DNA from 3 places in the Mesorhizobium sp. B3-1-6 genome. Region 3 is predicted to be linked to each of the others. Evidence: riboswitches for the same ligand, from Rfam matches in the RefSeq annotation. Region 3 holds a riboswitch; each other region holds the start of a gene.
What was found. Region 3 has a riboswitch for cobalamin ahead of bluB (5,6-dimethylbenzimidazole synthase). Riboswitches for the same ligand answer to the same signal wherever they lie in the genome.

Region 1: another riboswitch for cobalamin. It lies ahead of FJ414_RS02795 (DUF1636 family protein); the one in region 3 lies ahead of bluB (5,6-dimethylbenzimidazole synthase).
Region 2: another riboswitch for cobalamin. It lies ahead of FJ414_RS10690 (DUF1636 family protein); the one in region 3 lies ahead of bluB (5,6-dimethylbenzimidazole synthase).

The regions. Positions count from the first base shown of each region.
Region 1 covers NZ_VFTM01000002.1:102,304-112,289, reverse strand. The annotation lists gene FJ414_RS02840 (DUF2189 domain-containing protein) at 1-160, opposite strand, end outside; gene FJ414_RS02835 (CAP domain-containing protein) at 384-890, shown strand; gene FJ414_RS02830 (DHA2 family efflux MFS transporter permease subunit) at 921-2,453, opposite strand; gene FJ414_RS02825 (HlyD family secretion protein) at 2,866-4,092, opposite strand; gene FJ414_RS02820 (MarR family transcriptional regulator) at 4,089-4,568, opposite strand; partial or broken gene FJ414_RS02815 (phosphatidate cytidylyltransferase) at 4,701-4,878, shown strand; gene FJ414_RS02810 (iron ABC transporter permease) at 4,886-5,872, opposite strand; gene FJ414_RS02805 (ABC transporter substrate-binding protein) at 6,256-7,203, opposite strand; gene FJ414_RS02800 (ABC transporter ATP-binding protein) at 7,236-8,024, opposite strand; gene FJ414_RS02795 (DUF1636 family protein) at 8,021-8,404, opposite strand; cobalamin riboswitch at 8,600-8,806, opposite strand; gene FJ414_RS02790 (efflux RND transporter periplasmic adaptor subunit) at 9,141-9,986, shown strand, end outside.
Region 2 covers NZ_VFTM01000009.1:151,691-161,676, forward strand. The annotation lists gene FJ414_RS10665 (precorrin-2 C(20)-methyltransferase) at 1-511, opposite strand, end outside; gene FJ414_RS10670 (precorrin-8X methylmutase) at 508-1,140, opposite strand; gene cobG (precorrin-3B synthase) at 1,143-2,615, opposite strand; gene FJ414_RS10680 (cobaltochelatase subunit CobN) at 2,612-6,352, opposite strand; gene cobW (cobalamin biosynthesis protein CobW) at 6,371-7,408, opposite strand; gene FJ414_RS10690 (DUF1636 family protein) at 7,411-7,836, opposite strand; cobalamin riboswitch at 7,876-8,079, opposite strand; gene FJ414_RS10695 (winged helix-turn-helix domain-containing protein) at 8,109-9,308, opposite strand; gene FJ414_RS10700 (NADH-quinone oxidoreductase subunit A) at 9,641-9,986, shown strand, end outside.
Region 3 covers NZ_VFTM01000036.1:11,330-21,315, reverse strand. The annotation lists gene dxs (1-deoxy-D-xylulose-5-phosphate synthase) at 1-859, opposite strand, end outside; gene FJ414_RS26200 (pirin family protein) at 981-1,901, opposite strand; gene FJ414_RS26195 (DUF2277 domain-containing protein) at 1,911-2,177, opposite strand; gene FJ414_RS26190 (exodeoxyribonuclease VII small subunit) at 2,234-2,485, opposite strand; gene FJ414_RS26185 (histone deacetylase family protein) at 2,489-3,415, opposite strand; cobalamin riboswitch at 3,530-3,707, shown strand; gene bluB (5,6-dimethylbenzimidazole synthase) at 3,750-4,481, shown strand; gene FJ414_RS26175 (IS3 family transposase) at 4,519-5,343, opposite strand; partial or broken gene FJ414_RS31925 (transposase) at 5,316-5,666, opposite strand; gene FJ414_RS26165 (hypothetical protein) at 5,840-6,823, opposite strand; gene FJ414_RS26160 (TetR/AcrR family transcriptional regulator) at 7,044-7,652, opposite strand; gene FJ414_RS26155 (MFS transporter) at 7,773-8,993, shown strand; gene ribB (3,4-dihydroxy-2-butanone-4-phosphate synthase) at 9,206-9,986, opposite strand, start outside.

The DNA.
Region 1 (9,986 bases), on a different contig from region 3:
TCGGATAGATCAGGCACAGGAACACATAGTGCGACGGCTTGGCCCAGAAATCCTCGGCGCCGAGCTTCAGCGCATCCCAGAGGTCCGAGGTGGAGATGTGGCGCACCGTGGGCTGCACATGCATCCCGCGCGCGTCCGTCATGACATGAAAACCGGCCATAACCGTCCTCCGTTTGTCAGTGCATGAGCCCGAAAACCAGGAGGTTCTCGCCAAGCAATCATGCGCCAGATCAGCGCGGGTCGGTCACCGCCTGCGGTGGCCGCCCGTGGCTGCCACTTCAAGAACGACCGCATCATAATCGATCTTCCGGGAAAAGTCGCCGCCTCATGCGATTTTCATCGCCTGCCCGGCAAAAGCCACGATCGCCGGTATCAGAGGCCGGATGAGCATCGCCATCACAGCCCTCCCCGACCTGAACCGCCGTTTTCTGCTCAAGGCCGCCGGCCTGGCGGCGCTTGCCGGCATCGCCGCCTGCAGCACCGTCACGGCGCCGACCGGCGAAGGCGCCGGCGTCTCTTCGTCCGCCACGGCGACACTGGCCGGTCTTCGCGCCTCGGCAGGGCTGCCGGCGCTAGCCCCTGACACGCAGCTCGAACAGGCGGCATTGCAGCAGGCCGGCTATATGGCCTCGCGCGAGCGCATGAGCCACACCACCGGCTGGGGCAAGGATTTCGCCTCGCGCATGAAGGACAATGGCGTGCGTGGCGCCGCCGCCGAAAACATCGCCGAGGGCCGTTTCGACCTTGAGAAGCTGTTCGACATCTGGATGCATTCGGCCGGCCACCGCCGCAACATGCTCGATACGGACTTCAGCCGTTTCGGGCTGGCTTACGTGCGCGACGGCCAAGATCCGGCGTTGCGCTATTGGGCGTTGGTGCTGGGCCGTTGAAAAGGCGGCCGGCTTAGATCAGCGACTTTATCAATCCATATGCGCCGCTGGCGCCCCGCCTACGGGCGCGGCCCTGGGCTTGCGCAGCAGAACGACGAATGGAATCGCGGCCAGCGTCATCACCATCAGGATCTTGAAGTCGTTGATGTAGGAAATCATCATCGCCTGGGCATTCACCGCACGGTCGACCTGCGAAAGCGCTGCGGGATCGCCGGCGGCCGCCGCCGGAGACGCGGCCCACAGGTTCGGGTTGTACGGGTTGATGAAGGCTGAAAGCTCGGTGTGGTTGATCTGGGTGTTGCGCACCATCAGCGCCGCCACCACCGATACGCCGATGGACGAGCCCAGATTGCGCACCAGGCTGAACAGCGAGGTGGCGTCGGTGCGGTAGCGCGCGTCGAGCGTGGCGAAGGCGACCGTCGACAGCGGCACGAACACCATGCCCATGCCGAGACCCTGGACGATGCCTGAAGAGATGATCAGCCAATTGTCCATCTGCGGCGTGAAGCTCGCCATCGTATAGAGCGACTGCGCGGTGAGCAGGAAGCCGATGGCGACGAGGACCCTGGCATCGATCCTGTGCATGATGCGGCCGACGACCAGCATCGAAATCATCGTGCCGATGCCGCGCGGACCCAGCACGACGCCGATGGTCACGGTCGGGTAGCCGAAGATGTTTGCCAGCATCGGCGGCAACAGCGACATCGAGGCCAGGATCAGCACACCCATGACGAAGATGAAGCCCAGCCCGGTCACGAAATTGCGGTCGAGGAAGATTTTTGGATCGATGAAGGGATGCTCTGATGTCACCGTGTGGATGATGAACACCCAGAAGCCGGTGAGCGACAGAGCGAGCTCGATCCAGATCTCGGCGGAGTTGAACCAATCGACCTCGCCGCCGCGGTCGAGCAGAAGCTGCAGCGCGCCGACGCCGATCGACAGCATGGCGAAGCCGAAGAAGTCGAAGCCGCGCATGCGCTTGGCGACGACGGGCAGATAGGCGGCCATGCCGAGGAAGGCGAGGATGCCGACCGGCAGGTTGATGAAGAACACCCAGCGCCAATTGAAGTTTTCCGTCAACCAGCCGCCGAGCGTCGGCCCCAGGATCGGCCCAAGCATGATGCCGGCGCCCCAGATCGCCATCGCCTGGCCATGGCGCTCCTTCGGGTTGATGTCGAGCAGGAAGGTCTGCGACAGCGGCACGATGGCCGCGCCGAACACGCCCTGCAGCAGCCGGAAGAGCACCATCGTCTCGAGACTCCAGGCAAGGCCGCAGAGCATGGAGAAGATGGTGAAGCCGACAACGGAGGCGAGGAACAGCTCCTTGCGGCCAAGCCGGTCGGCAAGCCAGCCGGTGACCGGCGTCATGATCGCCGCGGCCACGATATAGGAGGTCAGCACCCAGTTGATGTTGTCGGGCGACGCGCCGAGGTCGCCGGTCATGGTCGGCAGCGCGACATTGGCGATCGTGGTGTCGAGCGCCTGCATGATCGTCGCCAGCATCAGCGCGACCGTGATCAGTCCGCGATGCGGCACTTCCTTGAAGGCTTCGGGCGCGCTCATGATGCTGAACTTCCAGCAGGTAACAAAACCGTGTACACTAGAGCATGATGCCGAGAAGCGTGAAGCGGTTTTCGGACGACCATCATGCCCTATCTCTTTGATTTAGAGGCGGATTCAGATTTCAGGCCGAACAGACCTGAAATCATCCGGCTCTAGGTTTCCGGGCGGCAAAGCCTTCCGTTGAGAGACCTTCATCGCGGTGGGACGCGACTATCGATGTGGGGGTTACATCGACCGAAAGTCTCTGTTGGAGCGGATGCCTGCCGCCCGGAAACCTGAGGACCGACGGGTCCGCGACGAGGCCCCAGCTTTCGAACCAGCCGCCATGCGGCTTGCCTCGCTGATCCTTGTCACTCGTCCCATCAGACCAATCCCCTCGATGCCCGCCGCGTCGCGACGGACCTCGCTGTCGTTACTGCGCGTGCTCCCCTGCCGTGGCGTGGCCGAAGATCGACGGCAGGCCGCGCGCCACGCCGGTGTCGACGGTAACGGTGGCGCTCATGCCGGTGCGCAGCGCCATCTTGGCATCGGGATCGGTCAACTCCAGACGTACGGGAATGCGCTGCGTGACCTTGACCCAGTTGCCGGTGGCGTTTTGCGCGGGCAGCAGCGAGAACTCCGCGCCCGTGCCGGCGCCGATCGCCTTGACGATCGCCTCGAAGGTGCGGCCCGGATAAGTGTCGACGACGATCTCGGCCTTCTGGCCCGGCTTCATGTTGGTGAGCTGGGTCTCCTTGAAATTGGCGTCGATCCAGGTGTCGCCGGTCTCGACCAGCGCGAACAGCGGCGTGCCGACGGAGACATACTGGCCGACCTTGAAGGAGGCGGCCTGGTAGATGACGCCGTCGGCCGGCGCCTTCACGGTTGTCTGCGCCAGATCGTAGGCGGCCTTGTCGCGCGCGGCCAAGGCCGCCATCACGGTCGGATGCTTGTCGGTCTCGATATCCGGATTGCCGCCGAGTGCCGCCTTGGCGCTGACGATGCCCTGCTGCGCGACAGCCAACTGCTGCTTGGCCTTGTCGAGGTCGTTGCGGGCCTGGTCGAGCGAGGACTTGGCGTTGATGCCCTTCTGCGCGAGATCGGCGGCGCGGCCATATTGCGACTGCGCATAGTCGACTTCGCTGGAGGCGGACCTTTCCTGCGCCGTCGCCTGGCTGTAAGCGGCGCGCAACTGCTCGACATTGAGGCGCGCGGCGGCGACCGCCGCATCGGCCTGGGCGAGCGCGATCCTGTAAGGCTCGGGATCGATGACGAAGAGAAGGTCGCCCTGCTTGACCAGCTGGTTATCGGCGATACCGACCTGGACGATGCGGCCGGCCGTGTCGGAGGCGACCGAAATCCTGGCCTGCTGCAGATTGGCGTTCTCGGTTTCCTGATAGCGGCCGCCCGTTACCCAGACATACGCGCCGCCGACGAGCAGGGCCAGCGGCAAGGCGACCATCAACAGGAAGCGGCCGAGACGGCGCTTCTTCTTCGGCGCGGCCGGAGCCGGCTGCGGCGCAGGCGCCACCGCGACCGGAGCGGCAGCCGGCTGTGCGGGGGCCTCGGCGACCGGCTGCGCCGACGCATTGGCGACCGGCTGTGCCGGCGCACTCAGTTTCGTGACGTTGTCGTCTTCCCGCTTGGCTACCGCGCTCATGCCGCCGCCCCTTCCCTGCTCTTTATCTTTTCGAGGGACGATGCCTCGCCGTCCGTCAGGTTCTGCACGATCGTGTCCAACACCCGGATCAGGATGCGCCGCTCTTGAGGCGAAACACCAGTCAACGACTCCTCATAGACCTCGCCGGCAAGGCTTTTGACGTCGGCGTAAGCGGCGCTCGCCTTCTCGGTCGGGAAGATCATGCGCACGCGCCGGTCGGTGGCATCCTGGCGGCGCTCGATCCAGCCGCCCTCCTCCATGCGATCGACGAGGCGCGAGACGCTGATCGGCTCGATTTCGAGCAGCTCAGCCAGCCGCGCCTGAGTGATGCCCTCTTCCTTGGCAACGCGCACCATCAGCCGCCATTGCGCCGAGGAAAGACCCAACCCACTGGCACGCACCTCGAAACGCTTGCGCATCAGGCGCTGCACGTCGTGGATCAAAAATCCCAATCTGTCGATACCATCTGAAACCATGAGCGATACATATAATAAGCGTGCTTACTATTCAAGTGGATGCTTTGTGCCAGGTAGCCGGCAAATCGAGATATCAGGCACCCGATGCGTCGATGGTTAGTGTCCGGTGAAGATAGCTCCGATGCCTTCGTCGCCTGCACGATGGGATTTCTCGGCGGACTCGTCGCCTCGGCGATCAAGCGTGACCAGGGCGTCAAGGACTGGGGCCACCTGATCGAAGGTTCATGGCGGCATGCTCGACCGCACCGACAGCCTGGTCTTCGCTGCGCCGATCTTCTTCCACATCGTGCGCTGTTTCTGGACGGTTTAATTACCGGTCAGAGCCGGTTACGCATCAGCAAGGTGACGACGAAGAACGCGCCGAGCGAGCTGGTGATGATGCCGATCGGCAGTTCCTGGGGCGGCAAAAGCGTGCGGGCCAGCAGATCGCTGGCCAACAGCAGGATGGCGCCGAATAGCGCGCAGGCGATGACTAGGTTGCGATGCAAGGGGCCGGAGAGCGGCCGGCTGAGATGCGGGATCATCAGGCCGACGAAGCCGATGACGCCGGCCACGGCAACGAGAATGGCGGTCGCCAGGGCGGCGACGAGGAATGTCGCGCGGCGCATCCTCGCCACCGGCACGCCAAGGCTCTCGGCGGCGCCTTCGCCGGCGAGGAAAGCATCGAAGCGGCGGTGGTTCCGCAGGCCATAGATGAGGATGATGCCGGCGCCCAAGGCGGCAAGGCCGATATTGTCCCAGCGCGCCAGGCCGAGCCCGCCCATGGTCCAGAACAACACCGAATGGGCGGCGCGCTGGTCGCCGGCGAACACGAGATAGTTGGTCAAGGCAGTGAACAGAAATGAGACGGCGAGGCCGGCCAGGATCAGTCGCTCAGGCCCCTGCCCCTTCACCCGCGACACCAGCAGAAGCACGATCCCCGCCGCCAGCACGCCGCCGGTGAAGGCGGCAAGCGGCAGCGTCCAGACGCCGAACGTGTCGCCGAATACGGTGATGACGGAGACCGCGCCGGCCGCCGCGCCCGAGGAGAGGCCAAACAGGAACGGATCGGCGAGGTCGTTGCGAGTGACCGTCTGTAGCAGCGCGCCGACCACGCCAAGGCCGGCGCCGACGGCGATCGCCAGCAACGTGCGCGGCAGCCTCAGGTCGACGACGATGCTGCCGACCGGGCCGGATGAGCTCTGGCTGCCCAGTCCGGCCGCATGCGCCAGCGCGCCGACGACCTGGCGCAGAGGTATCAGCGTCGAGCCATAGGCGATCGAAAGCAGCCCGAGCGTGACCAGCAGCGCCGCGCCAAGCATCATGGCCAAAGCGAACGATCGGTGGCGCAGATTCACGGCGTGGGACCTGGCGCCGCGATACCGGCGTTCGGGATTAGCCGAGGCATCCGCGACTTCGTCGATGCCGCAAGGGGCCGTCCACCCATCATTCCAGGGCGAAGCAGGAGCGAAGCTCCGTCGCGTAGATGCCGTGACCTGGCGCGAGAAATGCCACGGTGCGGGATTCTGAGCAGCGGCAACGCCTCGGCGTCACGGAATGGATCCTCGGGTCTGCGCCGCGTCGCTTCGCTCCTTGCTCCGCCCGTGGATGACGAAGTCGCGAGTGTTTTGGCCAATCTCCAAGGCGGGCGATTCACAGGCAGGCGATCCATCAATGAAGCCATCCCCATCCCATCAGAATTCCAGGCCTAAAACGCTTCCGGATGCATGGCCCTGGCGATCTCGCCGATCGCCTCGATATTGGCGGGTCCGGGCGTCAGCTCGGCGTAGCGCAGCGCGACGAAGCGCTCGTTCCTGACAGCGTCGGTCTCCTTCATGGCCGGATGGACTTTAAGGAAATCGAGCAGCTTCCTGTAGCCGCCGCCATCCTGGTAATCGAGCAGGATAAGGAACTGCGGATTGCGCGAGGCGACCGTCTCCCAGTCGGTGTTGCCCCAGCTCGTCTCCATGTCGGCCATGATGTTTTCGCCGCCGGCGGCTGCGATCATGGCGTTGGGAATGGCGAACTTGCCGGCGGTGAAGGGCTTGTCCTCGCCGGAATCGTAGAGGAACACGCGCGTGCCCTTGCGGTCGCCGACCTTGGCGGTGATATCGGCAAGCTCGGCCTTCCAGCCGGCGACCAGCTTTTCGGCCTCCGTCTCCTTGCCGAAGATCTTGCCGAGCTTCTCGACGTCGCCATAGAGCAAGTCCATCGAGGCGACGGGCCGGTTCTTGTCGAGATGGACGCAGCTTTCGGTCAGCACCAGCGTCTTGATGCCGTGCGGGGCGAGCGTGTCGGGCGTGACCTCGCCGCCCGGCTTCATGCCGTAATACCAGCCGGCGAAGAAGAAATCCGGCTGCACGGCGACGAGGTTTTCCAGCGTCGGATATTTTGGCGCCAGCTCCGGGATGGAGCCTTGCTCCGCCTTGAACTCGGGGCCGACCTTGTACCAGCCGGTGATGCCGGTAAGCCCGACGATCGACGGCTGCAGCTTCAGCGCGAAGGCCATTTCGGCCATGTTGAGGTCCTGGATGACGGCGCGTTTTGGCGGTGCATCGAAAGTGAGCGCCTTGCCGCAGCTGTCGACGGTGACCGGGAAGGCGAAGGCGGCCGAGGCGAGAAGCGAGAAGGCAAACGACAAAGCGAGGCGTTTCACGGGATGGTGCTCCTTGTTTGGGTTGGGCAGGTTCAGGATGGCGAGGAAGCGCGCGTGGGCAGCTCGAAGACGGTGAGCTCGCGGTCCTCGGTCGGGTGCCGCAGGCGCAGCACGTCGATGCCGAAAACCTCGCGGATATGCGGCTGCGCCAGCGCCTCGCGCGGCGGTGCCAGCGCGTGCAGCCGGGCGTTGCTCATCACCGCGACGTTGGTGGCGAAGGGCGCCACCAAGGCGAGATCGTGCAGCACGGCGACCACGGTCATGCTGAATTCGGCCACCAGTTCGAGCAGTTCTGCGCGGGCGCGCGGGTCAAGGTGGTTGGTCGGCTCGTCGAGGAACAGGATCTTCGGCTCTTGCGCGATGGCACGGGCGAGCTGCGCGCGCTGGCGCTCGCCGCCGGAGAGCGAGCCGATGCTGCGCGCGAGCAGTGGCAAGAGCCCGGTCCGGCGCAGTGCTTCGACGACGATGTCGCGGTCGTCGTGCCGGCGCCTCAGGCCGGCATGCGGGACGCGGCCAAGCTCGACATAGTCGATGAGCGCCAGCCGTGGATCCGGCTGGTCCGTCTGGCCGACCACGGCGATGCTGAGCGCCCGCTCGGCGGCGGTGATCCTGTCCAGCCGGCGGCCGGCCAGGCGAACCTCGCCGTGGCTCGGCGACAACGCCCCGCACAACATGCGCAGCAGGGTCGTCTTGCCGGCGCCGTTCGGGCCGATGATGGCGAGGCGCTCACCCGCCGCCAGCGACAGGCTGACATCCTCGACCAGCGTCCGGCCGTTTGCCGTGGCGCCCAGATCGCGGGCTTCAAGCAGGGGCACGCTCACCGGACTTGCTCCCTGGCCTTACCCGCGGCGGGGATGCGCGCCAGTATCTTGCCGGCGAGCCTTGCCGGGCGCTGGCCGGAATTGCACCAACCGTCGGGCAGCGAGGCATAGAGCCTGGCAAATTCGACCAGCGCGCCGGCGTCGGTGCCCCTGTCGATGGAACCGAAGAGATAGGTGGCTTTGCCTTGCGCCATGAAGGCCACGGTGAGCGGCCGCGCGCAACCCGCCATGCAGTCGATGGTCTCGATGGCAAAGGAAGGCGCCGGCTGCAAGGAAAGCCTGGAGCGCAGGTCGGCGCACAAACCCTCGCCGGACCTCAGCCCAGTCACGGTATCGCGGCACAAAGAACAGACGATGATGCGATGGCTCGAGCGTTTCACCGTTTCACGGAAACGGCGAACCGCTCTATCTCTTTGTTTTGACACAATTCCAGACGGAAAACCGCTACACACTTTTCCTGAAATTGCTCTCGAGGCGTCCAACATTTCCGTCACTTTCCAAAATGGCGACGGAAGGATGCTGGACGAGCCGGCCGACAAGACCGGTGCTCGCGTCTCCTCCCGGCACACCCCGTCCGGTCAACTCATGTCGATGGCAGGTCTCCTGGCTCGCGGGTCGTTGCGCCATCCGCCTTCCCAGCCTTGCCGGCCAGTGGCGTTTCGGATGGAGCTCGCCGCTCACAGTTGCGGGGGCAGCCACGGGTTCAATCCAGACCGGATCTCACCGTGTTCCCTTTTCACCCCTCGCCTTGCGGCTCGGGGACCATGACGCAGCCATCGTAGGTTGTCCGCGCGCGAGTCGCAACGGCTTCTGCGCGCGTTCATCACCGCGTGAAGCGACCTGCCTGGAGAAATGCATTCGTGGTTCGATTCTCGTTATGATATGTAATAACGTTACATACCAACGAATGCGTAGCAGTCAATCCCTCCTCGCGCCGTCTCACCCAAACATCGGAAAATTTTCAGAAACCGTTCGGGATTTGCCGGAGCCGAAATCGCAAAAAGATCGGGCTGGCTAAGGACAGGTTGCAACGCCTCGATCCCCTGCCAGCCAACGCAGTTTTCCCGGCCGCCGCGTCCTCCCAAGCGCGGCCGCAACCTTGGGCATGGAGACAACATGATTGCCGCACGTTTTCACAACAGTCCTCTTGGGCACAACAAGCCGCTCAGGCGCCGCCTTGTCGCCGGCTCCATCGCCGCGCTCGCTTGCGGTGCCGTGATGGTCTGGCACGGCGCCAGAAGCGAAGCATCGAACGTCGCGCCGGGCACGCCCGAAACCAAGCTGGTCAAGGCAGTTTCGGTCTCGCCGGAACCCGTCGCGGATAACCGCGTCGCCATCGGCGAGATCAAGCCGAGGCTGGAGAGCGATCTCGGTCTTCGCGTTTCCGGCAAGCTCATCCGGCGCACCGCCGAAGTCGGCGCCACGGTGAAGAAGGGCGAGGTGCTCGCCCGGGTCGACGACCAGGATTATCGAAACCGGCTGGCCAGCGCGGAAGCCGATGTGACAGCGGCCGAGGCCGTGCTGGTGGAAGCCAGCGCCGCCGAAGCGCGTATCAGCGTGCTGCTCGCCAAGGGTTTCACGACACGCGCCAACCATGACGCGACGCTAAAGAATCTGCGCTCGGCCGAGGCCAAGCTGAAATCGGCGAACATCGCCTTCGCGATGGCCAAGGACCAGCTCGGTTACACCGAGCTCCGGGCCGAATTCGACGGCATCGTCACCGCCACCGGCGCCGAGGCCGGCCAATCGGTCAATGTTGGGCAGATGGTGGTACGCGTCGCCGATCCGGAGAGCCGCGACGCGGTGTTCTCTATCGCGGAAGCAGCCTTTACCAGCGCCCGGCGCGGTCGAAAGATACCCACCGTCACCGTCTCGCTGCTCAGCAATCCGGCAGTCTCGACCGCCGGCACTGTGCGCGAGATAGCGCCGATGGCCGACGCCGCCACCCGCACCTTCCAGGTG
Region 2 (9,986 bases), on a different contig from region 3:
GCTCGAACTCACTCATCGTGCCCGGCAGCACGGTCAGCACATCGTCGCCCTGGACGATCGGCAGGCCAGTGGTCGACCAGCAGCCGGACATGGCGGTGATGCCGGGGATGACTTCCGTCGGGAATCGGTGTGCAAGCCGCACATGCAGATGCATATACGAGCCGTAGAAGAGCGGATCGCCTTCCGACAGCACCGCCACCATCCTGCCGGCGCCGAGATGCTCGGCGACCTGTTCGGCCGACTGCTCGTAGAAATCGGCGATCTGCGAGCGGTAGTCGTCATGGTCCTTGTCGATTTCGGTGGTCACCGGATAAAGCAGCGGCAGCTCGATCATGTCCGGCCGGAAGCGCGTTTCGACGATGGCGCGGGCATTGCTGTTGTTGCCGCGCTTGGCGAAATAGGCGACGACGTCGGCCTCGGCCAGCGCGCGCGCCGCTTTCAGCGTCAGCAGTTCGGGGTCGCCCGGGCCGGTGCCTACGCCGACAAGACGGCCTTTTACAATCGCGTTCACAGGCCCGGCCTCGCCAACGAATTGAGCGCGGCGGCGGTCATGGCGCTGCCGCCCAGCCTGCCGCGCACGATGGCATAGGGCACGCCGTAAGAGTTCTCGGCCAGCGCATCCTTGGATTCGGCGGCGCCGACGAAACCGACCGGCATGCCGATGATCACGGCGGGCTTTGGCGCGCCGTCGCGCAGTTTTTCGAGCAGATAGAAGAGCGCGGTCGGCGCATTGCCGATGGCGACGACCGAACCGGCCATGCGCTCACCCCAAAGGTCGATCGCGGCGGCCGAGCGGGTGTTGCCGATTTCCCTGGCGATGTCGTGCGTGCGCGGGTCGCGCAGCGTGCAGATCACCTTGTTGCCGGCCGGCAACCGGGCGCGGGTGACGCCGTGGGCCACCATCTCGGCATCGCAGAAGATCGCCGCGCCGGCCGCGAATGCGGTGCGGGCCGCATCGACGAAGCCATTGGAGAAAACAAAATGGCTGGCGGCTTCGACCTGGCCGCAGGCATGGATCATGCGAATCGCGACATCGGCTTCCGCCTCCGAGAAGCGCGACAGATCCGCCTCGGCGCGGATGATGGCGAAAGAGCGCTCGTAGATCGCCATCCCGTCATGGATATAGTCGTAGGCGGCCATTTTCAGTTCCGTCGATAGAGTTCGGCGATGCCGGCCGCGCCAAGCCTTGCCAGGCAGGCGGCGGCAGTCTCGCCTTGATGTCGTTGCGCGCGCAGCGCGGCAAGGATGCCGGCGATGCCGCGCGCGGCGTCATAGCCCGGCCTGTACGCGGCAGGAAGGGCCTTTGCCGTCCCGTCCACGACAAGTCCGGCTCCGTTTTCGTCGCCGACCAGGGTCAGTGCCGCCGCGCCGGGATGCGCGCAGCCCTTGGCGCAGCCGGAAACGTGGAGCGTCAGCGAGGCGTCGATGAGGCCGGAGCTTTGTTTTGCAATGGTTTCGGCGATGGCGCGCGTGGCGATACGGCCGGAAGCGCAGGCCGGCGTGCCGGGGCAGGCAGCTATGCGGATGCGTGGGTCCGTGGGGTCGGTGACGAAGCCGAGGGTGGCGGCGGAGGTTTGCAGGGAGGAGGGTGCGGAGAGGCCGAGGAAGAGCAAGGCGCGGCCTGGGGCGAGGCGGATTTCGATGGCGCGGAGGTTCGCGGCTTGTACGGCGAGATCGATGAGGGACTGGGCGGGCATGCTGCCGAAGGGCAGGCCGATGCCGAGGGCGTGGGTGTTGCCGAGGTTAAATAGGCCAATGGGGCTTCCCGCAGGCTGGCGTTCCCGCGCCCCCCTCTCTGTCCTGCCGGACATCTCCCCCTCAAGGGGGGAGATTGCCTTGTCATCGCGGCTTTCGCCAATCTCCAACGCCGAAAGTGGAGAGCCGGCGCGGGAACTGCCAATCTCCCCCCTTGAGGGGGAGATGTCCGGCAGGACAGAGAGGGGGGTGAAGGAATGCCAACCCGCGAGCGAAGCCAGCTGCCGCTCCGACAAATCCCGCGTATGCGCCTCGCGCCCTTTTTCAGCGACCATCCTAAGAGCCGCGACGGCAATGTCGCGCGCCGCATCTTCATCGACTGTCGCGAGTGGCTTTGCACTCCGTGCGTCGCCGGCAATCGATAGGCTCCAGAGGGTAGCGCCCTTAGTCTTTACCGCCTTCAGCCTCACGTCGGCCGTCACGGCATCCATCGTCAACTGCCCGCCGCCGTCGACAACCACCGACACCTTCGGTCCCAGCCTTGCCGTCAGCCCGGCCTCTTCGATCGCCACCCTGATCCGCTCGGCCAGAGGGCGCGGATCCGCAATTTCCTGCGGATCGATTCCCGCCAGCGGCCCGATTTCGACCGGCACGCCGCTGCGCACGGCAATGCCAAGCGCATCCACCTCCGTCGCCAGCAGCCGCGCGCTGTCCGCCGTCAAACCACGGATCTGCAGGCTGCCGCGCGCGGTCACTTCCATGATGCCGTTGCCGTGGCGCAAGGCGGATTCGCCGAGTCCGATCAGCGACTTCGGAGAAATTCCTCCAGCGACCGGGTTGAGCCGGACGAGAAGCCCATCACCGGTTTGCATCGGTGCGCTCAGCGCAGGGCAGGCGCCGCGGCGCGAAAAGGCGTTCATGCCGCCACCCCGCTTGCCTGGGCCTCGGCGATCAGGGCCGCGAGATCGTCGTCGATGGAATTCCTGAGCGGATGCCAGAGGCCGCGCCGCCGCGCAGCGAGAAAGCGCTCGGCGATGGCCTTGGCGGCGGCCGGGTTCTCGCGCAGCAGGAAGGCGCGGACGTCCGTGTCGCCGACATAGGCGTCATGCACCGCCTCGATCAGCGCGCCTGATATGGCATGCGTGGTCTCGGCGAAACCGACCAGCCGATCGACGGTCTCGGCGAATTCGGAGGCGCCGCGCGGGCCATGGCGCATCTGGCCGGCGATGAAGCGCGGGTTGACGGCGCGGGCCCGCACGACGCGCGATACTGCATCGCCGACCGAGCGCGGTTTCGGCTTCTTCGGATCGGTCGTGTCGAGCACGATGACGTCGGCATTCCGGCCAAGCGTGGCAAGGGCGGCCGAAAAGCCACCGATGAAGGCGACGTCGGCCGAGCCCTCGAGGATGTCGCGGCCGGGATCGTCGCCGGTGTGGACGAGGAGATCGGCTTCCGCGATCCGTCTCTCGAAAGCGCCGGGCGCGGAGATCGCTTCGCCGTCGGCGCCGCCATAGGCGTGCGATGTCGCGTCGAGATAGGCGCGGCCGATCTCTTCGCGCGCGCCCCATTCGCCGCGCGACAGCAGGTCCTCGACGCCGGCGCCATAGGTGCCGGGCGAAGTGCCGAAAATGCGCGGGCCGATCTTGCCCTCAGCGCGTGTCGCCGCGGCGAGGGGATTTTCCGAATCGTCCTCGTCGCGGCTGGCGACCGCGTCGGCCGCGGCGTCGATCAGCGCGATCTGGGTCGGAAACATGTCGCGGAACAGGCCGGAGATACGCCAGGTGACGTCGACGCGCGGGCGGCCGAGCGCCGCCGGCGGCAGCACCTCGATGCCGGTGACGCGACCCGTGGCGGCATCCCATTGCGGCCGACAGCCCATCAGCGCCAACCCTTGCGCGATCTCCTCGCCGCCCGTGCGCAAGGAGGCCGAGCCCCAAAGATCGATGACCAGCGAGCGCGGCCAGTCGCCGTGGCTTTGCATATAACTGCGCACCACTTCTTCCGCCGCCGCCTGGCCGAGATCGTAAGCAGTCGGCGTCGGCATGGTGCGCGGATCGGCGGTGAAGAGATTGCGGCCGGTGGGCAGCACATCGGAGCGACCACGCGCCGGCGCGCCGGCGGGACCTGCCTTGATGTGGCGGCCATCGAGCGCGGCGAGCAGGGCAGACTTCTCAGCCTCGGCGCTTTGCCGGCGCAGTGGATCGACCTCGTCCTCCAGCGCGCGGCCATAGACATGCAGCCCGTCCTTGACGGCGAAATCCTTGAGGTCGCAGAGCCAGGCGTCGATGCGGCGCAGCGCTTCGTCCGGAGCGTCAGTGCCGGCAACGCCGGCTTCGGAGGCCAGGCCGGTCCTTTGCGCCGTCTCGACGATCAGCCTAGCCAGACGGTCGCGGCGGCGGCGGTCGAGGCCGTCGGCCTGGGCATATTCATCGACCAAGCGCTCCAGCTTCTGTTGGACCTCGTCGAGGCCTGCGCCGGTCAGCGGCGGCGGCAGATGGCCAAGCGTGACGGCCGAAATGCGGCGCTTGGCCTGCGCGGCCTCGCCGGGATTGGAGACGATGAAGGGATAGATGACCGGCAACGATCCAGTGACGATCTCGGGGAAGCAGGTGTCGGATAGCGCCACCGTCTTGCCTGGCAGCCATTCCAGCGTGCCATGCGCGCCGACATGGATGATGGCATGCGCGCCGAGCGATTTTTGCAGCCAGAGGCCGAAGGCGATCAACTCGTGGCGCGGGGGGAGCGTCGGGTCGTGATAGTCGGCGCGGCGGTCGGCCGAGCGGCCGCGGTCGGGGGCCAGCGCCACGGTGACGTTGCCGAAGGTGGCGGCGCGGAAGGGGAAGGTTGCCGAGTTCGGCGCTTGAACACCCCCCTCTGTCCTGCCGGACATCTCCCCCGCAAGGGGGGAGATTGGCAGTTCCGTCGAAGGCGCCGTTCCTGCAACTCCGACAATTGGCGAAAGCGGTGGCGACAGATCGATCTCCCCCCTTGCGGGGGAGATGTCCGGCAGGACAGAGGGGGGTGCCTCGCGCGAACCTATCCCTTCTGCCTTGCCCCACACGGCCTCTACTGCATCGCGCGCTTCCCTCGGCAGTTCGAACGAAAAGGCGGAGTAGTCCTCTACGGAGAGGCCAAGCCCACCAACCTCCAACACATCCAGCAATCGCCGCGGCGATTGCGGAATCCCGTCAACCGCATAGCCCTGTTCCTTCAGGTCATGCAGCATGGCGAGCACGCTTGACGGCACATCAAGCCCAACGGCATAGCCGGTCCGCCCGGGCGCGCTGGGATAATCGGGGATCAGGATGGCAAGCTTGCGTTCGGCCCGCTCGGTCCGCTGCAGGCGGATAAAGGCAGCGATCCGCCTGGCGACCTGCTCGACGCGATCGGCCTCCGGCCGGTTGGCGAAGGCGCGGAAGGCGAGCGCCGGGTCGGTTTCGACCTCGTCCTTGAACGAGATGGCGCCGGCGAGGATACGGCCGTCGAGCTCGGGCAGCACGACATGCATGGCGAGATCGGCGGGCGCCAGGCCGCGCTGGTTTTTTTCCCAGACCTCGCGTCTCGTCGTGGCGACGATGACCTGGAACACCGGCACGCCGGCGCGGTCGAACAGGGTCTCGGCGCCGGGCTCCGCGCCGGAGGCGAAGGCGGTGGCGGTGACGATGGCGGCGGGATTCAGCGAGGCGATCGCGTTTTCGACGAAGGCGAGAGACGCCGGATCCTTGAGGCTGGAAACGAAGATCGGCACCGGGGCCATGCCTTGCGAATGTAATGCCTCGGCCAATGCGTCGATCGGCGCGATGTCTGCGGCAAGCAGCATGGAACGGTAGAAGAGGATGGGGACGACTGCGAAATTGTCGACGCCGAGTTCCGTCACACCCCCCTCTGTCCTGCCGGACATCTCCCCCGCAAGGGGGGAGATTGCTCTGTGGTCGACGGTTTCGCCAACTGTAGATGTTTCAGCTAGCTCGATATTTGACGAAGCAGAGATAAAGCCGGCTTGGGTGACGGCTGATCTCCCCCCTTGCGGGGGAGATGTCCGGCAGGACAGAGGGGGGTGCGAAGGAATGCCGACCCTTGAAACGTTCGACTTCTCGACGACACCAACTCCCGGCCGATAGTACCCCGCCTTCGGCACACTGACCGCATCAACCACGGCCGCCTCAGCCCCAGCAAGCCTTGCCAGCCTTTGCACCAGCGCCGCCATATTGGCCGGCCCGCCTTCGCGGAAATAGCCGAGCAGGGCGTCGAGCTCGGCGCGCGGCAGGGTCGAGCCTTCGATCAGCCGCTGGTCCTCGTCATGGCTTTCACCGGGCAGCAGCGCCAGCTTGATGCCGCGCTCGCGCGCGACCGCGGCGAGCTGGTCGCAGCCATAGCGCCACCACTCATAGCCGCCGAGGATGCGCACCAGGACGACCTTGGCGTGGCGGGCGACGCTGTCGATCCAAAGATCCACCGACATCGGGTGGCGAAGGTCGCGCAGCGCCGCAAGCCGCATCGCGGGCAGCCGCGCGGCATCGGCCTTCCAGGCGGCGGCCAGACCGGCGAGGTCGCTGTCGGTGAAGGACAGGGCCACCACATCCGCAGGCGTCTGCCTGAGGTCGACCGGCTCGGCGAGATCGTCGAGCGAAGCGGATGTCGTGGTGAGGATATGCATCGCTTTTTGGTCTTTGCCTCAGCCGGCGAGGATACGCTCGATCGCCGGGCGGTTCAGCCCCTTGAGGCCGATGACGACGAGCCGCGAACGGCGGTCGTCCTCGGCCGTCCAGGCGCGGTCGTAATAATGATTGACGCGCGGGCCGACAGCCTGGAGCAGGAGCCGCATCGGCTTGCCACCGACCTCGACGAAGCCTTTGACGCGCAGCACGTTTTCCTGCTCGGCGGCAAGGGCGACGCGCTCGGCCAGCTCATCGGGGTTGGCGACCGAAGGGATGTCGATGACGAAGGAATCGAAATCGTCGTGCTCATGGTCGAGCTCGTCGTCGTGATGGGTCTTGCGGTTCTCGATGTCGTCCTCGACGGCGAGGCCGAGACCGAGCAGCACCGACGGGTCGACCTTGCCTTGCGCGGTCGGAACGATCTTCACGGCGCGCGCGACGTGCTTGCCGATGACGGCGTTGGCGCGCTGCGATCCGGCCGCATCCATCAGGTCGCTCTTCGACAGGATGATCAGGTCGGCGCAGGCAATCTGGTCCTCGAATACCTCTTCGACCGGATCGTCATGGTCGAGCGTCACGTCCGCGGCGCGCTGGGCCTGCAGGGCATCCATGTCGGAAGCGACGCGGCCGTCGGCCAGCGCCGGGCCATCAACAACGGCGACGACCCCGTCGACCGTGACGCGGCTCTTGACCGTCGGCCACTGGAAGGCCTGGACCAGCGGCTTCGGCAGAGCGAGGCCGGAGGTCTCGATCAGGATGTGGTCGACCTTGGGGTTGAGCGACAGGATCTGGTCGAGCGCCGGCACGAAATCGTCGGCCACGGTGCAGCAGATGCAGCCATTGGCGAGCTCGACGATGTTTTCCTCCGGGCATGTGTCGACGCCGCAGCCTTTCAGTATCTCGCCGTCGATGCCGACATCACCGAACTCGTTGACGATGATCGCCAGCCGCTTGCCCTTGGCGTTCTCGAGCAGGTTGCGGATCAGCGTCGTCTTGCCGGCGCCGAGGAAGCCGGTGACGACGGTGCAGGGAACACGAGAAACGGAAGCGTTCATGGTCAGTCCTTCAGCATGTCGAGGGGAGGAATGCGGGCAACCAGGCCGCGCTTGAGGGAATCGGGCCGGCCGCGCCAGGGGATCAGGCCGTCGGTCGAGATGGCGAAGAGCTTTGCGCCGGCGATGAGGTCGGCGCCGCTGGTCGGGGTCAGATCGCCGAAGACATAGCTCCAGCAGCCGTCGCGCAGCAGCGCGGCGCTCAGCCGGCGCTTGCAATTGCCGAGGCATTCGACGGTGCGGATGTTGATGTTTTCGCCGGAGGCAGCCCGGCGCGTGTCCTCGGCCAGCAGCGCGCCGGCACGCGGATGTGCGTCCGAGCCGGTTTCGTCGCGGCAGGAGGAGCAGACGATGACGGTCACGCCGGCCAGCGCGTCGGGCTCGGACGAAATATCCGCACTATTTGCCGGGAAACTGCCGTTACGATCCAAAACCAGGCTCCTTGCCCGGAAAACCCGCCGGGCATTCGGATACTTAAAGTCTCAGACGGCAGGTCTCCTGGCTCGCGAGTCGTCGCCTTGAAGGCCGCCTTCCCGGGAACATCCCAGTGGTTTTCGGCCGGGGCTCGTCGCTTACAGTTGCGGGGACAGCCGCGGATTTGGGCGTTGGCCCGCACCGCATTCCCTCTTGGCTCCTCCCTTTGCCGGGAGAAGACCGTCTGCGGCGGATTTAGGCTTACGGCCGGGTGCCTGTCAACGCACGGCTACGACACCGCGATGTCGGCCAGCGCCGGCCCGAGGTCGCCGGCCGGCGTCACTTCGATCGCTCCCAGGCCGAGCCAGCCCTGCATTTGCTGCAGTTCGTCGAAGAGTTGGGCCGCCGTTTCGGCGGGAGCACCGGTTTCGGCATAGGCAGCATGGACGCGCAGCACGCTGGCCGGCCGATCGGCTCGCAGATCGACACGGGCGACGATGCGGTCACCAAGCAGGAAGGGCAGCACGTAGTAGCCGTATTGGCGCTTTTCGGCCGGCGTGTAGATCTCGATACGGTAGCGGAAGCCGAAGAGTTTTTCCGTCCGGGTGCGCTCGAAGACGACGGGATCGAAGGGGGCGAGCAGGGCGCGGGCCTCTATCCGGCGTGGAAAGCGGGCGTCCTTGTGGAGATAGGCGGTCTTGTCCCAGCTCTCGACCTTCACAGGCAGCAGTTCGCCCGCTTCGACCAGTTCCTCGATGCGGTCTTTCGTATCGCCCGGCGCGAGACGAAAATAGTCGCGAAGGTCGCCATAGGTGGCGATGCCATGGGCGCGGGCCGAGATGCGCAGCAATTCGCGATGCGCGTCCTCGACCGAGGGTACCGGCAGGTCGAGCACGGCCTGCGGCAAAACGCGCTCGGGCAGGTCGTAATAGCGTTCGAAGCCGCGCCGGTAGGCAGTGGTGATGCGTCCGGCCCAGAACAGCCATTCGAAAGCGTGCTTGGCCTCGCTCCAGCCCCACCAGCCGCCATTGCCCTTGTGGCCTTCGATGTCGGACGCGGCGATCGGGCCGCGTTCGGCGACCTGCGCATAGATCTCGTCGATCATCGCCTTGCGCTCCCGGCCCCATTTCGCCAGGCCGAGATACATCTCGTCGCCCTGCTCGGCGCGCAGCATGCGCCAGCGCATCAAAGGGTAGGTTTCGACAGGCAGGAACGACGCCTCATGCGCCCAATACTCAAAGACCGCGCGCTTGCGGGTGACCGCGGCGTTGTCGAGCAGCGCAAGCGGGTAGGGGCCGAGGCGAGAATAGAGCGGCATATAATGAGCGCGCACCACAGCGCTGACGGAATCGATCTGCAACAGGCCGGTTCGTGAAAGCACGCGCGCAAGGTGGCGGCGATCCGGAACGCCGCCGGGCCTAGGGTCGTTGAACCCCTGTGCTCCGAGCGCAATGCGCCTCGCCATGGCCAGCGAAATCTTGTCCTTCATCGAGGCGCCTTGCCCTGATCATTTGCCGGATTTTTAGCCGGTGATTCCGGCCATGCTAGCAGGCAAATGGCGGGAGATATGTCAGGAGAGAAAAGTGGAGTAAAAAGCGAAGGAAATCAAACAGGAGCGGATCGGACCAGTTTCTTCCGATAAGGCGTCCAGGGCCGCGAATTGAACAAGGTTTGACTTGCGTCACCGAAACCGCTGCGCTAACCCTCGCCGCGTTGCAGCATGGGCCTCTTAAAACGGTTCAGCGGTTAAACTGTCACGCTTCCGCATTAGAGTTCGTTGCTGTAATCAAAGTGAACTGCCCGCCTAAGGAAAGCCGCCGCATGAGCGCACTCCTGAGTTCATATCTGCCGATCGTCCTGTTCATCGCCGTGGCGCTGGTCGTCGGCCTTGCGCTGCTCATAGCGCCGTTCCTGGTGGCCTACCGCAATCCCGACCCGGAGAAGCTTTCCGCCTATGAATGCGGCTTCAACTCGTTTGACGACGCCCGTATGAAATTCGACATCCGCTTCTACCTGGTGTCGATTCTGTTCATCATCTTCGATCTCGAGGTCGCCTTCCTGTTCCCGTGGGCGGTCTCCTTCTCCAAGGTCGGCATGCTCGGCTTCTGGTCGATGATGGTGTTCCTGGCGGTGCTGACCATCGGCTTTGCCTATGAATGGAAAAAAG
Region 3 (9,986 bases):
AGCCCTTGCCCTTCTGGGTCACGACATGGACCAGAACCGGGCCTTTGCCGTTGTCGCGCACGTTCTTCAGCACCGGGATCAGATGTTCGAGATTGTGCCCGTCGATGGGGCCGATGTGATAGAAGCCGAGTTCTTCGAACAGGGTGCCGCCGGTGACGTAGCCGCGCGCATGCTCGACCGCCCGGGTGATGGCGCGGTCGGCGCGCTTGCCGAGATAGGATGTCAGCTTCTTGCCGAAATCGCGCAGGCCGAGATAGGCCTTGCCGGAGGCGAGCCTGGCCAGATAGGCGCTCATGGCGCCGGTCGGCGGCGCGATCGACATGTCGTTGTCGTTGAGGATGACGATCAGCCGGGCGTCGAGCGCGCCGGCATTGTTCAGCGCCTCGAAGGCCATGCCGGCCGACATCGAGCCGTCGCCGATGACGGAAATCACATTGTTGCGGCCGTCCGATAGGTCGCGGCCCATGGCCATGCCGAGGCCGGCCGAAATCGAGGTCGAGGAATGCGCGGCGCCGAACGGGTCGTATTCGCTCTCAGCGCGCCGGGTGAAACCGGAGAGGCCGCCCTCCTGGCGCAGCGTGCGGATGCGGTCGCGGCGGCCGGTCAGGATCTTGTGCGGATAGGCCTGGTGGCCGACGTCCCAGATCAGCCGGTCTGCCGGGGTGTTGAAGATATAGTGCAGCGCAACCGTCAGTTCGACGACGCCGAGGCCGGCACCGAGATGGCCGCCGGTCTGCGAGACGGCGTCGATGAGCTCGGCGCGCAGTTCCGCGGCAAATTGCGGCAGCGCGCCCTCATCGAGCGTCCGCAAATCCGCCGGAATGCGGACCTTGTCGAGCAGCGGCGTATCTGGCTTCACTCGGGCGCGTCCTGCCTTATCGATCGAACACGGCACTATCAGCAGATTGCGCCATAATCATGCGCGGAATAGGCCGCCGGCGGACGAATGTAAATGCGCGCCAGTGACGCGCAAGCGGACCCTAATTCTCCGGCAGCGGGATGAACTCTTCTTCATCGCCGGGAACGATATCGAAGCGACCTGTCTTCCATTCCTGCTTGGCCTGCTCGATGCGTTCCTTCGAGGACGACACGAAATTCCACCAGATATAGCGCTTGGAGCCCAGCGAAGCGCCGCCGAACAGCATGAAATGCGCGCCGCGCTCGGAGGAAACGACGATCTCCTCGCCCGGCTTGAACACCAGGAGCCGCTCGGCCGGGAAAATATCGCCGGCGATCGACACGTCGCCCTCCAGCGTGTAGATGGCGCGCTCCTCGGCATCGGCCGGGATCTTCACGCTCGCGCCCGCCGCCAGCCTGAGATCGGCGTAAAGCGTGTCCGAAGCGGTCGCCACGGGCGAGCGCAGGCCTGAGAATTCGCCGATGACGACGCGGCCGCTGACGCCCTCGGCATCGATCTGCGGCAAGCGGGCCACCGACGTGTTCGCGAACACCGGGGCAATTTCCTCCTTGCCGTCGGGCAGCGCCAGCCAGGTCTGCAGGCCGGAGACCGACATCGGTGCGCCGCGCAACTCCTCCGGCGTGCGCTCGGAATGGACGATACCGAGCCCGGCGGTCATCAAATTCACGTCGCCCGGCGCGATCACCATTTCAGTGCCGAGCGAGTCGCGATGCCTGATCTTGCCGTCGAACAGGTAGGTGACGGTGGAAAGCCCGATATGCGGATGCGGGCGCACGTCGAGCGCATGGCCGGCGCGCAGGATCGCTGGCCCCATGCGGTCGAAGAAGATGAACGGCCCGACCAGACGGCGTTTTGCCGTCGGCAAGGCGCGGCGCACCTCGAAGCCGCCAATGTCCTTGGCGTTGGGGACGACCATCAGTTCGATCTGGTCGCAGGCGAAGGCATCGCCCGGTTCAGGATCGTTTCCCGGAAAGAAGCTCATGTCGGATCCTCAGGCGAAACGCAGCGCAGACCTGGCCTTGGCCTTGGCAGCTTCTTCCTCGCGGTTGCGCGGCTCCTGGTTGGTTTCGAGCGAATCGATCAATTCGCGCGCGACAGCTGTGATCGCCTCGACCGCATGGTGGAAGGCATGCTCGTTGCGCTTGGAGGGCTTGGTCGAGCCGCTCAGCTTGCGCACGAATTGCAGCGCTGCGTCATGCACTTCGTCATTGGTCGCCGGCGGCTCGAAATTGGCCAGGGTCTTGATGTTGCGGCACATAGCTTGAACTCCTTACCTGCTTTCTTTGCCCACCGTCGTCCAATTACTCTGCGTCGTTACTCTGCGTCGAGCGGCTCCGTTCCAACCGGTTTGCCGTCGCGCGACAGCCTGATCTTCTCGACCTTGTCCTCGGCCGCTTTCAGCAGCCGGTCGCAATGCGCCTTCAGCGCTTCGCCGCGCTCGTAAATCTTGATCGATTGGTCGAGCGGGACGTCGCCGCGCTCAAGATCATCGACGATCTTCTCCAGCGCGTCGAGCGCCTGTTCGAAGCTCATCGCCTTGACGTCCTCATTGCCTTCCAATGCCATAGCCTATCCCTTCATCAGCCGCCCGACATGGGCGGCGACTGAAAATGCCAGTCCCTGCAGATCGTAGCCGCCTTCCAGCAGGCTGACGAGCCTGTTGGAGCTGTGGCGGCCGGCGCGCTCCATCAATTGCCCGGTCGCCCAGTCGAAATCGTCCTCGGTCAGGTTGATCTCGGCGAGCGGATCGCGGTGGTGCGCGTCGAAACCGGCGGAAATGATGATCAGGTCCGGCGCGAACGCATCGATCGAGGGCAGCACACGCGACAGGAAGGCGTCGCGGAACAGGTCGCTGCCGGTCTGCGGCGCGAGCGGCGCATTGACGATGTTGCCGGCGCCGGTTTCGCTTTTCGCTCCGGTACCGGGGTAAAGCGGCATCTGGTGCGTCGAGCAATAGAGCACCGACGGGTCGTCCCAAAAAATGTCCTGTGTGCCGTTGCCGTGGTGGACGTCCCAGTCGACGATGGCGACGCGCTCGGCATGATGCTTCTTCTGCGCGTAGCGGGCGGCGATCGCGGCCGTGTTGAACAGGCAGAAGCCCATCGCGGTGGTCTTTTCGGCGTGGTGACCCGGCGGACGGGCAGCGACGAAGACGTTGGCGGCACGGCCCTCGAAGACGTCGTCCACCGCCGCGTTGGCGCCGCCGATCGCCGTCACCACGGCCTGCCAGCTTTTCGGGCTGGCGCTGGTATCGGCGTCGATCGAGACGATGCCGCTCTCAGGGATCGCCGCGCGCACGCGCTCGACGAAATCCTCGGGATGCGCATAGAGGATCGTTTTCTCGTCGCCTTCGGGCGCCTTGACGCGGTCGAGCGCCGAAAAAGCCTCGTCGTCGAGCACGCGTTCGATGGCGCGCAGGCGGTCAGGCCGCTCGGGATGGCCGGGCGGCGTGAGGTGTTCCAGAAAGATCGGGTGCGTGTAGAGACGGGTGGTCATGGCGCCTAATCTAGGCACCGGCGGCGCGGATGACCATGTTTGAAAGCCGAATGGCTGGGGAAAATTGCGCCAGCCCGTGTCGCTGGCGCCATTGGCGCGGCGCAAGCTTCGCGGTAAGGTTCTTCGCTGCCTGGTGCCCGTGACGCGGGAGAATCGGGAACACGGTTGAACTCCGTGGCGTGCCCAACGCTGTGAGGGGGACCGCGCCGGCAAAGCCACTGTCGATGACGGGAAGGCGCCGGATGCGGGAGGATCCCGAGCCAGAAGACCGGCCCGGCAGACATGGTTTTCCGCTTGGTCAGGCGGGAAATTGCTTGTCGCAAGGGGAAAAGCGATGACGGCAGCAGCGATCGCCGCGAGCGGCGACGACTTTGACCAATTGGCGCGCGACGCGGTCTATCGGGCGATGTTCACCAGGCGTGACGTGCGCAGCCATTTTGCCCCCGACGACCTCGATGACAGCGTGTTGGCGCGGCTGATCACCGCCGCGCATCATGCGCCGTCGGTCGGCTACATGCAGCCGTGGAATTTCATCGTCATCCGCGATGCAGCAAGGCGTCGGCAGGTGCGCGACCTGTTCCTCGCCGCGCGCGAGCAGGAACTGCCGGCGATCGAGGCGGAACGGCAGGCGCTGTACCGAAAGCTTAAGCTCGAGGGCATCTGCGAAAGCGCGCTCAATCTGTGCATCACCTGCGACCGGCAGCGGTCGAAGGATTCGCCGCTCGGGCGCTGGCACAATCCGGAGATGGACCTCTACAGCACCGTCTGCGCGGTGCAGAATTTCTGGCTGGCGGCGCGGGCCGAGGGTGTCGGCGTCGGCTGGGTCAGCATCATCGAGACGGAAGCGCTGAAGCAGCTCTTGTCGATCCCGGAACATGTGACGCCGATCGCTTATCTCTGCGTCGGCCGCGTCTCAGCCTTCGCGCCGAAGCCCGATCTCGAGGCGCATGGCTGGGGCAAGCGCCTGCCGCTGCCGGAACTGGTGATGAGCGAGACTTTTCGCGGCGCTGGCGAGGCGCCGCTCAAATCGGCGATCGCAAGGCTAATGCATGTCGCGCAAAAGTGACCTCGGTTTGGAGTGCGCCCCTGCGGGTGGACAATGATCAGGCCGCTGTTTTGCCAGTCTGCCGGATGTGTTGATCCTCGAACTGCTGCGGGCTCAGATAACCGAGCGCTGAATGAAGTCTGCGGGTGTTGTAAACCTCCTCTATGAGGCGGGGAAGGTGTTCGGTGACGTCTTCCAATGTTTCATAGGCCATCGGATAGACCGCTTCGACCTTCAGCGTCTTCATAAGGCTTTCGGCCCTGGCGTTGTCATAGGGATTGCCTTTGCGGCCCATCGAGCCGGCGAGTTCAGCGCCAGCCAGTGCATCCCGATATGCCTGAGCTGCGTATTGGGAGCCGCGGTCGGAATGATGGACGCAGCCCCGTGGTGGCCGGCGACGCTCTATCGCTGCCTTCAAAGCTGCAACCGTCAGACGCGCGTCGATGCTGCGACTGATGGCATAACCGACGATCAACCGTGACCAGGCATCGAGGACGACCGCGACGTAGATGCAGCGGGTTGGCAGCGCGACGTAAGTGATGTCGCAAACCCAGAGCTGATGGGGGCCGGTCGGTACGATATCCTTGGCCAGGTTCGGGAAGATCGGGCCGTCATGATTGCCGTCTGTGGTCGCGACGAACCTACGGCGGATCTTCGGATGCAGGCCGTGTTGACGCATTAACCGCCTGATCTTCTTGTGGTTGATGACCAGGCCCTGCTGGCGCAGCGCGGCACCAACGCGACGATAGCCGTAAAATTCAAACTCATCGCAAATGGCAAACATGGCCTCCACGATCGAGGTGTCATCGACAGGCTTTTCGGGGCCGTCATAGTAGGTAGAGCGTGCGATCCCCATCAGCCGGCATCCTTCGGCGACGGAGATACCAGCGGGCCGGTAATGACGGATGTGGTTCCGCTTCTCGGCCGTGGTGTTCTTTTCAGAGCCCCCTTTAGAAACTCCAGCTCCAGCGCCTGTTTGCCAACCAGGCGCTCGAGGGCAGCAATCCGCGCCTCGTATTCCTGGACAAGGTCGGCGGCCTGAGCCTCATCGTCGAACGCGCCTTGCTCATACTTGCGTACTCAAATCCGCAGCAAGGTGCGTGACACGTCGTGGCGCTTTGCCAGACTGTAGAGCGTCTCGCCCGAGAGAAACTCCTGCGCGACCTGCCGTTTGAATTCCATACTGTGAGTGCGATGTTTTGCCATCGGCTCCACTTTCGGAAACCCGGCAAGCCTGGTCAATTCATCAAGCCAATCTGTCCACCCCCAGGGGCGCACTCCAGTTTTGCGTCAACGACATGCATCAAGCAACGACCTAAAGCGCGTCGCGTGAATCCGTTTCGACGCGACGCGCTTTAGGCGGTCCTTCAAAATCCTGATCAAGCGGCCCGGGGCGTATCCCAGCGCGAGCCGCCGCCGAAGGAGCCCAGCGCCTTGTCGCGCAGTTCCCTGAACTTGGACGAGGCCTCGGCCAGCCGGTGGTCCCATTCGGGATTGGGCACCTGGCCCTCGATGGCTTCGAAATAAACCTGCATCAGCGAGGCAATGGCGAAGGGCTCGATGAAGGCCGCCTTGAAGGCCCAGGCAAAGACGATGGCCAGCACGAAAGCCCAGCCGGCAAGCTGACCCGGCATGACCCAGAGGATCGCGGCCGCGGGCGCCAGCATCAACAGGAAGATGACGAAGGACACGCCCCACATGATCGCCGCCAGCCAGACGGCGTTCTTGACCATGTGCTTGCCGTTCTGGGCGTAGAGGACGACACCTTGCCTGGCCGTCTCGAAGGGCAAGTTCGAATTGATGCGGATGTTGTAGCCGAGGATGATCTCGTCGACATAGGTCAGCGAGATACGGATGACGGTGTTGATGAAGCTGACGATGCCGCTCAGGCCCGGGATCGGCAGGAAGGCGGCTATCCCGCCGATCAGGCCGGTGATGGCGCGGATGGCGCCCTTGACCAGTTGGTCGACGACGAAAAGGATGTTGGCCTCGGCGAAACGCTGGGTGACCACTTCCTTGGCATAGGCGATCTGGTTCTGGCCGTCAGGGACATCGTGGCCGTCGATCAGATGCACCATGACGGCGATATGGCCCGCCTTCAGCACGTAGAGGATGTATTCGCGGATCCAGTAGACGGCGATCGACACGACGCCGAAGCCGACCACGCCGCCCCAGAGCGCGAAGGACATCGGCCCGTCGGGATCGGTCGAGATGTGGCCGACGCCGTAGCCGACGCTGGCGCCCGTGCCGGTCGCCATGATGTAGGCGACCGTGATGCCGAAATAGACGATCATGCGAAAGACGATGAACGGCCATGTCCGCATCATGATGGACACCGACCTGGCGATGCTGAAGTCCCACATGCCCCGACTCTCCACACCCCCCCGCGCATGATCCCGAAAATCGGAATCGATTTTCGGAGAAGGGTCATGCGCTGAATCAAAGTTTTTACAGCGTCCTTTGCGCGTTCAAAGAACGCGCGGCGCTGTAAGAGTTGGCGGTGGAGGATGCGCTCGCCCCATTGATTGTCAATCGCGGCGGGGTTGCGTCGGCCGGAAAGCGGTGCACAACCCGGTGGCTTGGTTACCCAAGCGTGCCGTCAACCCTCTTGCGCAAGCCTTCGAGCAGTTGCTTGAACGCCGCGATCGCCTTCTTCGACGTCGCTTCGGGATCGTTCGAATTGGCGATGCGCTGCGCGGCCTGGCTGCTGGCGCCATTGATCAGCCGTGAGGTCGTCTCGGGATCAAGCTCTGGAACGACCACCCCCTCGTCCTGCAGCTTCGTCAGATGGTCGGTCATCGAGGCGATGCAAGCGCTGGCATTCGGCCACTGCGCCGGGTCGCCGAGCACCGCCGGACCGTCGCGGAACATGATGCGCTGGATTTCCGGCTCCAGCGCCATTTCGATATAGCTGGTGCATTCATCGACGAAATGCTGCCAGCGGGTCGGCGCCTTCGAAGCCACCTCGTTCACCCGCTCGGCCATTTCGCCGTCGATCTCGGCGATCACCGCCTGCAGCAGCCCCTTCTTGTCGCCGAAATGATGGTAGAGCGCGCCGCGCGTCAGGCCGGCCGACGCGGTGAAATCGTCCATCGAGGCCTCGGCGTAGCCGACCGTGCCGAAGGCGTGGCGGGCGGCCGCGATCAGCTTGGCGCGCGTCTCGGCGATCATCTCCTTGCGCGGTCTGTGCATGGCTCTGGCCCTACTCACATACGTCTCGTATGCCAATTGACATACGCAGCGTATGAATTATCTCACATTCATACGCAGCGCATGTAGTTTTAGTATGCAACCTTGTCGAGGAGCAGGATCATGCGAAACCCCTATGCGGACATCTTTCGGGCTCCCGGCACGAAAGGCTTCGCCACGGCCGCCTTCATCGCGCGGCTGCCGATCGCCATGGCGCCGATCGGCATCGTGGCGATGCTCTCGCAGACGCATGGCGAATATTGGCTGGCCGGGGCGGTCTCCGCGACCTACGCCCTTGTGAATGCTGTTTTGTCACCGCAGATCTCGCGATGGGTGGATCAGCTTGGCCAAAGCGCGATTGCCCTGCCGACCACGCTGGTCTCGGTGCTTGCCTTCACGACATTGATCGTGGCGGCCAACCAGCACTGGCCGGCCTGGACCCTGTTCGGGTCGGCGCTGCTTGCCGCCGCCATGCCCAACATCCCGGCGCTGGTCAGGGCTCGCTGGACAGAGATTTTTCGCGATCGTCCCGAGTTGAGCACCGCCTTCGCGTTCGAATCGGCCGCGGACGAATTGGTCTATGTCGCCGGAGCCTCGCTGTCGGTGGGCTTGAGCGCGGCTCTGTTTCCCGAAGCAGGCATGGTGGTCAGCACGTTGCTGCTCGCGCTCGGTTCGGCGGCATTCCTGCTGCACCGCTCGTCCGAGCCGCCGGTACGTCCGGCGGAACATGGCGCGACCGGTTCGGCTATCCGCCTGCGGCCGGTGCAGATCATCACCTTCGCGCTGATCTTCGTCGGCGCGACCTTCGCCACCACGGAAGTCACCACCGTCGCCATCACCAAGGCGCTCGGCCAGCCCGAGGCTGCAAGCCTCGTCATCGGCGTCTATGCGCTTGGATCCTTCGTGCTCGGCATCATCGTCGGCGCGCTCAGCCTGAAGGCGCCGCTGCAGCGGCAACTCGCGGTCGCGGTCACGGTGATCGCGCTCACCACCCTGCCATTGCTTTTCGCCGACACGGTGCCGACGCTGGCGCTGGCGGTCTTCGTCAGCGGCGTCGCTATCTCGCCGACCTTCATCACAGCCTTCGGCCTGATCGAGCGCCACGTGCCGCCGGCAATGCTCACCGAAGGCGTCACCTGGGTGACCACCGGCATCGGCATCGGCATGGCGCTGGGCTCCTTCGCCGCCGGCTGGATGGTCGACAATTTCGGTCCGCAGAACGGGTTCTGGGTGTCGGTGGCGGCCGGGGCGATCGCGCTGGCCACCGTGCTTGCCGGGCAGTGCCGGCTGGCGACGGGCGATTGCGACGCGGACAGAGGCGAAGCGGTGGTGCCTGCGGAGTGACGATTATTCGGCCGTCCGATCATCATCGCAGACGTTGGAAGTTAGCCGAGACCTACGCGACTTCGTCATTCACGGGCGGAGCGACTCGAAGCGGGGCATAGACCCGAGATGACGAGGTCGCGGAGGCTCCGGCCAATCGCCTCCGTCGCGGAGCTCTGGTCAATCAGCAACGCCGGCGGGGCTGCCGCCAGGACCTTCGGCGCCCCGGCAGCCTAAAGAATCTCGGTCTTGGCGATGTGGATGCCAAAGCCTTCGAGGCCGACATAGTGGCGCTCGCGAGAGGCGATCAGGTTGATCGAGGAGATGCCGAGATCCTTGAGGATCTGGGCGCCGAGGCCGATCTCGCGCCATTCGTTCTCGCGGCGGCGCGCTTCTTCATGATCTTCGCGCTCGCCACTCACAGGGCGCTTGCGCTCCTGGTGGGCGACGCCGACCGAGCCCTCGCGCAGATAGACGATGACGCCGCGCCTGCGCTCGCCCATCGCCTTCATGATGCCGTCGAGGCGATGGCTGGTGCCGAAGACGTCGGTGACGACATCTTCCGAATGCAGACGCACCGGCACATCCTCGCCGTCACGGATGTCGCCGAAGACGACCGCGACATGGTGCATGGAATCCCAGGGCAGCGTGTAGGTGAAGACCTGCGCCTTGCCGCCGGGCGTGTCGATGTCGGAGCAGGCGACGCGCTCGACCAGCGTTTCCTTGCGCTGGCGGTAGGCGATGAGGTCTGCGACCGAGACCTGCTTCAGGCCATGCTGTTCCGCGAAGGCCTGCACTTCAGGGCCGCGCTTGACCGTGCCGTCGTCGTTGACCAGTTCGGAGATGACACCGACGGGGGGCAGGCCGGCAAGCTTGCAGAGGTCGACCGCGGCCTCGGTGTGGCCAGAGCGCATCAAGACACCGCCTTCGCGCGCGATCAGCGGGAAGATATGGCCGGGACGCACGAAATCGGACGGGCCGACATTGCCGTTGGCAAGGTTGCGTACGGTCAAC